Regions from separate parts of the Paenibacillus sp. FSL R5-0486 genome, predicted to be linked through region 1. Evidence: predicted binding sites of a transcription regulator. Region 1 holds the regulator's gene; the other holds the start of a gene.
The links. Region 1 encodes CtsR, which represses protease genes until heat stress. Its sites were predicted from a motif close to ATGGTCAATAAAGGTCAAACA; they were not measured.
Positions count from the first base shown of each region.

Region 1 (4,435 bases):
TCTAAGCGTGAAGCCCCCCTCAAGATGAGATTTCCCAGTATGTAAGACCCCTTGAAGACGACGAGGTAGATAGGCTGGGGGTGGAAGTGCAGCAATGCATGGAGCTGACCAGTACTAATCGGTCGAGGGCTTATCCAATAGCAAGTTGTAATTCGCATGTTTCGTTTCGAATCTAGTTTTCAGAGAACGATCTCTGAAATGAAAATTGGTACATCACAGAACGTGTGTATGATTTTCAGTTCCATATCTGATTTTAAGAAGCTATGCTTCGACAAATCGCGTTTGGTGGCGATGGCGGAGGGGTTCCACACGTACCCATCCCGAACACGACCGTTAAGCCCTCTAGCGCCGATGGTACTTGGACCGCAGGGTCCTGGGAGAGTAGGACGCCGCCAAGCGAAGAACCACTGCCGATGTTATTCGGTGGTGGTTTTTATTTGTTTATTTTAGGGGATGCGGAAGCATCTCTTATTTGACTTTGTAAGAATCCTCTGACACACTCTAAGGGGTACATATATCAGATATCAGGCCATGATTTGGATTGATATAACTCTAGCGAATGGGGTGTAGGACAACATGGAAATTCAGAAATTGACGGTAGATGATTTTGAACCGGCGATGGCACTCTCCGAATATGCTTTTCAAGTAGTAATGAGTGAAGAACAGAAAGAAAAACGGCGGAGTCAATTTTCGTCACAGGATATATGGGGTGTATATGAGGACGGGCAGCTAGGAGCCAAACTTCACATCATTCCTTTTCAAACCTATATTCATGGCAGATCGTTCGAGATGGGCGGTATTGCGGGTGTAGCCACCTGGCCAGAGTATAGACGCAAAGGCTGGGTAGCGGGTCTGCTGAAGCATGCGTTGGAAGAAATGAATCGTAACAAACAGAGTATATCTTTCTTGCATCCATTCTCTTTTGGTTTCTATCGAAAGTATGGATGGGAGACGTATGTTGAATTTAAACGTTATAAAGTACCTACAGCTCATTTGCCTCTGAAAAAAGCGACACCTGGAACAATTCGGCGTGGGGATCCGGGCCTCAGCATATTAAAGGAAGTATACAGTGCGTATGCTGAGCGTTATAACGGAACTCTGGTTCGGGATGATGCAAGGTGGGAGAATTCAGTTCTTGTTAATGGGACCAGCCAGAAGGCTGTATATTACGATGAAGCTGATGCAGCACAAGGTTATCTTTTATATGAGGTTAAGGAAAATAAGTTTACCATTAAAGAGATCATCTATCTGAATGAAGAGGCTAGGCAAGGGCTGTGGACCTTCATTGCTAACCATGATTCCATGATCCAGGAAGTTACGTTGCAGGCGCCTGCCAGTGATACGCTTGCCTTCCAATTGGATAACCCACGGATTCAGCAGGAGATTGTACCTTATTTTATGGCGCGTATCGTTAGTGTAGAGCAGTTTATATCCCAGTATCCCTTTGCAAGCCAGGACTCACCGGTGCAGATTGTTCTACAGGTAGAAGATGCCCACGCTCCGTGGAATGAAGGGGTATGGCAATTAAACGTGGCAATGAACGGAACAGCGTCCATATGGAAAACTTCGGAACCAATTACTGATGATCAGATCATTAAGGTGGATATTCAATCCCTTACCGCGGTCCTGATGGGATATCGCAGACCAACGGAAATGGCACGAATCGGAAGAATTCACGGACCGAACACAGCAATCAAGGCTTTGGAACAAGCGATTCCTGAACGGGAAACCTATTTGCTCGATTTCTTCTGATGACTATGCCCACTGCTCCATTTAACTCGATTAGCTTATATAGAAATACGGCGTGATTGAAAGACAAATGGACTTCTCCAGCAATTTTGGGGAGGTTTTTTTGTGTCTGGGGAATATTTCGTGTAAAATCGTAAAAAATGAATAGTGACCCCACTTGGCAAAACCACAAAATATGCTATAATGGTTATAAAGTCAAAGAAAGTCAAAGTCAACTAAAGGTTTAATACTTAAGTAGCTTTCTTTCTACAATCTGATGCATGATCGCCAATATACGGGATTCATTTCATCGGAGGATCAAGGGAATATTAAAGGACCTTCGTGCTTCCTTCGCTCTCCTGTTAACACTTGTGGAAGCAAGATTCGCTGTTTCCCTGATTGGTTAAATGGGTAGAGAAGGTGTACTCTGTGGGGGCGTGTGGGTCCTTATTGACTTAACGTTTCAGACAGTGGAGGATGATTGGATGCGTAATATCTCTGATATTATCGAACGATATCTGAAGAGTATTTTGCATGAAAGTCCCGAAGGAATGGTTGAAATTCAGCGTAATGATCTGGCAGATCAATTCTCATGTGTACCTTCCCAGATCAATTATGTCATCAGCACACGTTTTACACTCGAGAAGGGATACCTGGTAGAGAGTAAACGCGGCGGTGGTGGTTATGTTCGCATACAGCGCATTGAATTACCGGCCCAATCAGCTCTGCATAATCATTTGCACCATAGTATTGGTGAAGAGATCGGGCAGACAGCTGCCGAAGGTCTGATCTATCAACTGGAAGAAGCGCGCTTCTTGAACAAACGGGAAGCCGGGTTGATGCGAGCTGCAGTATCTAGAGAGGTTATATTGGTCAAACTTCCTTACCGGGATCAAATTCGTGCCAGAATGTTGAAGGCGATGTTAATATCTTTGCTCGGTAAATGAAAACTATCGGGGTCAAAGGAGGTACATCAATATGCTGTGCCAAGAATGCAATAAACGTCCGGCGACACTTCATTTTACGAAGATCGTAAATGGAGAGAAGACGGAATTCCATATTTGTGAGTCATGTGCCCGTGAAAAAGGGGAAATGATCCCTGGAACAGCAGGTGGGTTTTCCATTCACAACTTGTTGTCCGGATTGCTTGATTTTGATCCAGCCGGCAAAAGTGGATCGGCAGGAACACCACCTGCAAAAGCTCTTCAATGTGAAGAGTGTGGTATGACGTACGCACAATTTAGTAAGATAGGCCGGTTCGGCTGCAGTTCATGTTATAAATATTTTGACAGTCGTCTGGATCCTTTGTTCAAGCGGGTTCATGGTAATACGTCCCATGTAGGCAAAGTGCCTGCACGAGCTGGTGGTCGCATCAAGGTGAAACGGCAAATTGCTGATCTGAAGCGTGAGCTACAAGAGAGCATCGCACAAGAGGAATTTGAAGAGGCGGCTCAGATCCGTGACCAGATCAGAGGACTTGAAAAAGGAATAGCTCAGGAGTAAAGTTTGTCATTAGTAGGAGGGATGCGTAATGCCTAATCTGCGCTTTACAGAGAAGGCGCTCAGCGACTGGATGCGCAGTGATGCGGCTGATTCCGAAATTGTCATTAGCAGCCGTGTCCGGATTGCACGCAACCTTCAGCATGTTCCGTTTCCGATGCTGGCTTCCAATGAGCAATCGGAAGAGGTGCTGAATAAGCTGAGCGAAGTACTTCAATACGATGACGTTCATGCCTTTGGGGATTTTCATACGTTGGATCTGATCGATATTGACGAACTCGACAAACGGGTGCTGGTGGAGAAACATCTCATCAGTCCAAGTCTTGCGAATGAATCCAGGAATGGTGCGGTTATTCTCAGTGAGGATGAGTCTGTCAGTATTATGATTAATGAAGAGGATCATCTTCGTATCCAGTGCCTCTATCCGGGGTTTCAGGTGAAAGAAGCCTGGGAGAAAGCTTCCGCAATAGATGATGCTTTTGAAGCGCACGTGGATTATGCTTTTGATGATCGCAGAGGATACTTAACCAGCTGCCCTACCAATGTAGGTACAGGCGTCAGAGCATCGGTCATGATGCACTTGCCTGCCCTGGTGATGACACAACAGATTGGCCGTATTCTAACCGCAGTTTCCCAAGTGGGATTGACGGTAAGAGGGATATACGGTGAAGGTAGCGAGGCGATGGGTAACCTGTTCCAGATCTCGAACCAGATTACTTTGGGACAGACCGAACAGGAAGTCATCGAGAACCTGCATGGTGTTGTGTTACAGATGATTGGTCATGAACGTACAGCGAGAGAACGGTTAATTACCGACTCCAGACTTCGGATTACGGATCGGGTCATGCGTTCTTATGGCATATTGTCTCATGCAGCTATTGTTGATTCCAAGGAAGCTGCACAGCGCTTATCGGATGTACGCCTTGGCGTGGATCTCGGATTGTTGGATGGACTGTCCATCACGGTAATGAATGAATTGAATGTGATGACACAGCCGGGATTTTTGCAGAAAACATTCGGGGAAGATATGCGCACAGATGAGCGTGACATATACCGTGCTCAGTTGATTCGTGATACGATCAATGCAGCGAAGCAGTCCTAGTTTAGCCTGATATAGTATTGAATTATGGTTTCATGCCGCATTGCGGCTTTTATATAATAAGGCATGTACAAATGCCGAATGACTTTATTCGCAGCATGGCTGCAA
Region 1 covers NZ_CP150237.1:6,401,076-6,405,510, reverse strand. Annotated here, with positions in the region: rRNA gene MKY01_RS28455 (23S ribosomal RNA) at 1-138, shown strand, start outside; rRNA gene rrf (5S ribosomal RNA) at 282-398, shown strand; gene MKY01_RS28445 (GNAT family N-acetyltransferase) at 577-1,752, shown strand; gene MKY01_RS28440 (CtsR family transcriptional regulator) at 2,214-2,675, shown strand; gene MKY01_RS28435 (UvrB/UvrC motif-containing protein) at 2,707-3,231, shown strand; gene MKY01_RS28430 (protein arginine kinase) at 3,260-4,330, shown strand.

Region 2 (4,435 bases), 1.0 Mb from region 1:
CGAGCTCAGTCAGGGAACCAGTAGCTACTGGTACACGTTGAGCTGCACCATCAAGGATGCCTTGCAGTTCTGGGATTACCAGACCGATTGCTTTAGCAGCACCAGTTGTGTTAGGGATGATGTTTTCAGCTGCTGCGCGAGCACGACGGAAGTCACCTTTAGGGTGTGGAGCATCCAACGTGTTTTGGTCGCCAGTGTAAGCGTGAATTGTAGTCATCAAACCTTGAACGATTCCGAATTTGTCTTGCAGTGTTTTTGCCATAGGTGCCAGGCAGTTTGTTGTGCAAGATGCGCCGGAGATTACAGTTTCAGTACCGTCGAGGATTTCATGGTTTACGTTGTAAACGATGGTTTTCATGTCGCCAGTAGCTGGTGCGGAGATAACAACTTTCTTAGCTCCACCTTTCAAGTGTTTCTCAGCTGCTTCTTTAGTTGTGAAGAAACCAGTACATTCCAGAACGATATCTACGCCCAGGTCGCCCCAAGGAAGTTCTTCCGGGTTACGGTTAGCCAATACTTTAACTTCTTTGCCGTTCACTTTGAAGAAGCCATCGTGTACTTCAACATCGCCATCGAAGCGACCTTGAGTTGTATCATATTTGAGCAAATGAGCGAGCATTTTAGCGTCAGTCAAGTCGTTGATTGCTACTACCTCGATGCCTGCTACATTTTGAATACGGCGGAATGCCAAGCGTCCAATACGTCCAAAACCGTTAATACCTACTTTAATCATGAGTAAGTTCCTCCCAAGTTTTGATTAATTTTTTATGAAACTTATATATTCAAGACAGACGGTGAAGTCCGTCAAGACAACAATAGTTGTGATACAAAGTAAAACCTTATTCCATTTCAGCAACGATGACTTCGGCAGCAGCCTCATCAATAATCAGAATATCTTCCTGACCAAATCGTAACACGGAATGTATTGCAGCAGCTTTGCTTTTGCCACCTGCAATTCCAATCACAACATCGGTTCGTTCAATATCCTGAAGTCGCATACCCAGTGTAAGCATGGTATGTACCACCTCACCCTGATCATTAAAGTAATAACCGAAAGATTCAGATACGGCCCCTTGCTCCTGAAGTTCATCTATAATCTCCGTCGCAAGTTTGCGTCTTTTGGCCATTTCTACGGCATCACCAATTCCATGAATAACAATCCGTGATTGCCTGATCAGCTGCAGAATCTCCTGAACACTAGGGTCCTGGATTAATGATTCATAGGCATGATCACTGAGCAAATCCGGTACATGCAGGAGTTTGTATTGCGCCCCTACCCGTTTTGCCATTGTGGATGCGATCGTATTAGCCTGAATTTCAAGGCTTTCTCCAAGTCCACCGCGTGCCGGTACGAACCAGACACCTTTGAGCGAAGTTGGCGGATTTAGTTGTTCTGCGACTTCGGCCGTTGTTGAACCGCCAGTAACGGCGACAACGTCGTTGTCACTCATGATATTGCCGAGAGCCTTCGCTCCGGCTCTGCCCAGTTCCCTTTTGGCAAATGGAGAAACGTCCGAATCGCCAGGAACCACAACTACCTTTTGCAGACCGTATGCTTGCTTGATGCGCTCTTCCAGCTCGGATAATCCGAACAACTCTTTGGCTACGGGCTCTAACTGCTGCAGCAAATCATACCCTGCCTCGCTGATCTTCATTCCTGCACTGTCAATTTCAATAAGTCCCTGAGCCTTTAACAGATCGGTCTCAGCCCTCAGAACCCGCTCGGTCATCTGCATGGAATTAGCTAACGTTCTCCGTCCGATCACATCCGATAACATGATCTGTTGCAGAATCGTATACCTCTTTTTCAAGATATCCATGAGATCAGGCAGAAGCTGCTTTTGTACTTCTAAAATCGTTCGCATGCTTTCCACTCCCGCAAGTTCTCGTTCTAAGCTCTCTTTCATGGCCCTAAAACGTCCCGGGTTAACTTTTTAAGTCCCACGTCTATTCTACCTAAAACTGACGTGACATGCAAGTGTTTCAACGTGTTATTTCGACACGCATGCAGCGTTTGTACGCGCCTATTTTCACAATCTTAGACTTCCATGATCTAGGACTAGCTCACGCATACCATATATAGAAGAAACAAATGAATTCAATCTACATATCGCTCAGAATCACATTTCATACGGCATGTCCAAAACCTCTAATAGCATTTACTTAAATGTACTCTTTATCCACTCTTCTTCATCATGATCATTTTTAGGTTAATCCAAACCAATACGACAACGAACTGCTTGCAATTAAATATTTCATGAGCTATAATCATTATTGCTGTCACATAATGTGCGCCCGTGGTCCAATGGATATGACGTAGGCCTCCGAAGCCTGAGATCCAAGTTCGATTCTTGGCGGGCGCGCCATTTTTATTTAACAGCTCATAACCCATTTAACCAATGAAACCGGAAAGGTTTCTTTTTTTTGCAAGTTAGTTTGACTTTCTTTGACTTTTTGTTTGGAATTGTTTATTATGTGGGTAATACGGTAACAGTTTAAGTATAAACACCAATAACATTTACATTCCAAGGAGGTTTTTCACGTGAGTTTTATTCCAATGGTCGTTGAACAGAGCAACCGGGGTGAGCGCGCCTACGACATCTACTCCAGATTGCTGAAGGATCGTATTATTTTCCTTGGTAGCGATGTTAATGACGTAGTGGCTAATGCCATTATGGCACAGATGTTGTTCCTGGCTGCGGAAGATCCGGAGAAAGACATTCACTTATACATCAACAGCCCAGGCGGATCGATTACAGCCGGTATGGCGATTTACGATACAATGCAATTCATCAAACCGGATGTATCTACCATCTGTGTAGGTATGGCGGCTTCCATGGGTGCATTCTTGTTGAATGCCGGTGCAAAAGGTAAACGTTTTGCATTACCAAACAGTGAAATTATGATTCACCAACCACTTGGTGGTGCACAAGGTCAGGCTTCTGACATCGAAATCCGCGCTCGTCGCATTTTGAAAATGCGTGATACGTTGAACCGCATCATCTCTGAGCGTTCAGGTCAACCGCTGGAGCGGATTGAGAAAGATACAGATCGTGACTACTTCATGAGTGCTGCTGAAGCCGCCGATTACGGTATCATTGATAAAGTCATCGAAAACGTAGGATCACAAGGCATCTAAGTGTGACGTAGACCACGGTCTATGCGTTAACATAATCAACACCTAACGTAATCAGCAACATATAATTGTGTTGTCTATACGAGAAGAAGCCCTCATCATAATTATGATGGGGGCTTCTTTTTTCATTTTATAAGGAAGAAAACTTAAGAGTGCACAATAATGATTCTTTATTTGGTTCCAGATACATTACTGAAAGGTTCCGTGCCTTTAGGGAGAAGCTCTTTATACGTAAATGGCATTTCAGGGAATCCCTCTGCGTACGCCGTATACTCATACAACTGGAAGAACACAACTACACCCGTTGGTGTCACATAGAAATCTTGATCTTTATTCAACCCTTTATAACCGTCGAGGTATCCACCGCGGGCTTTCAGTTGTTCACCCACTTTTTTACTCAACGTCTCGCGCATGGTTTTGTTATTTTGCAGCACATCATCTAACGTAAGCTCCTTGCCTGTGTCCAGTGCAAAGGTGTGTCCCGTACGGTATGTCATGCCATGAGCGCCAGCATAATCCTCATATCGTTGTGTAATGAGTCCCAGCACGCCTTTTTCGTTGTACGTCACTACATAGGAGCTCTCAAATGCATATGGACGGTTGGCTGTTGCACCGCCGAATTCAGATGTCTGTTTCTTGAAGTCAGCTACATACGCATCCACTTCATCTTTCAACACTTTGTTGATCGCCGCTTCAGCTTCTTTGCTGGCAAGTCCACTCACTTGCGGATATTGAACATCTACTTCAGCATTTTTTACAGTAACATTAACTGTTGCCGCTTTAATTTTAACGCTATTTTGTTTCACCTTGCTGAGTGTCAACGTTTTGGTTTTGGCATCCCAATTCCCCTGTACACCCAGATAATCTCTCATTGCCGAGAATGGGATATACAATCGACCCTGAATCAATTTCGCTTCCACCTGAGGGTAATAACCGTTAATATAAACGTTTGGCTGTCCATCCATCAGGCTAACGGTCATCGCATTGTTGGCTGCTGTTACCGTATATGACTTGGTTTTCGCATCATATTTCAGCGTTCCACCTGCCACATCTTTAACTGCCGTAAGAGATACCCAAGTTGAACCACCTTGAAGAAGTCCTTTTTGAGTCAGTGTTTTTCCACCCGACTTCAGGGTCACCTCAGCTGTGGTTGTCACTTTCGAGGATACCGATGCCGCCTGAACCGAACTGTCCTGCCACACCGAACCGCTACCTACAATAATTCCTGTTGCAAGCAACGCACTTGTCCATTTTTTCCATGATGTCATATATAAAACTCCTCTCTGAATTCACAATTAG
Region 2 covers NZ_CP150237.1:182,348-186,782, reverse strand. Annotated here, with positions in the region: gene gap (type I glyceraldehyde-3-phosphate dehydrogenase) at 1-733, opposite strand, end outside; gene MKY01_RS00905 (sugar-binding domain-containing protein) at 840-1,865, opposite strand; tRNA gene MKY01_RS00900 (tRNA-Arg) at 2,292-2,366, shown strand; gene clpP (ATP-dependent Clp endopeptidase proteolytic subunit ClpP) at 2,543-3,139, shown strand; gene MKY01_RS00890 (DUF4163 domain-containing protein) at 3,307-4,404, opposite strand.
Region 2: clpP (ATP-dependent Clp endopeptidase proteolytic subunit ClpP) is a predicted target of CtsR. The motif match lies at 2,434-2,454, and genes of this name have one in related genera.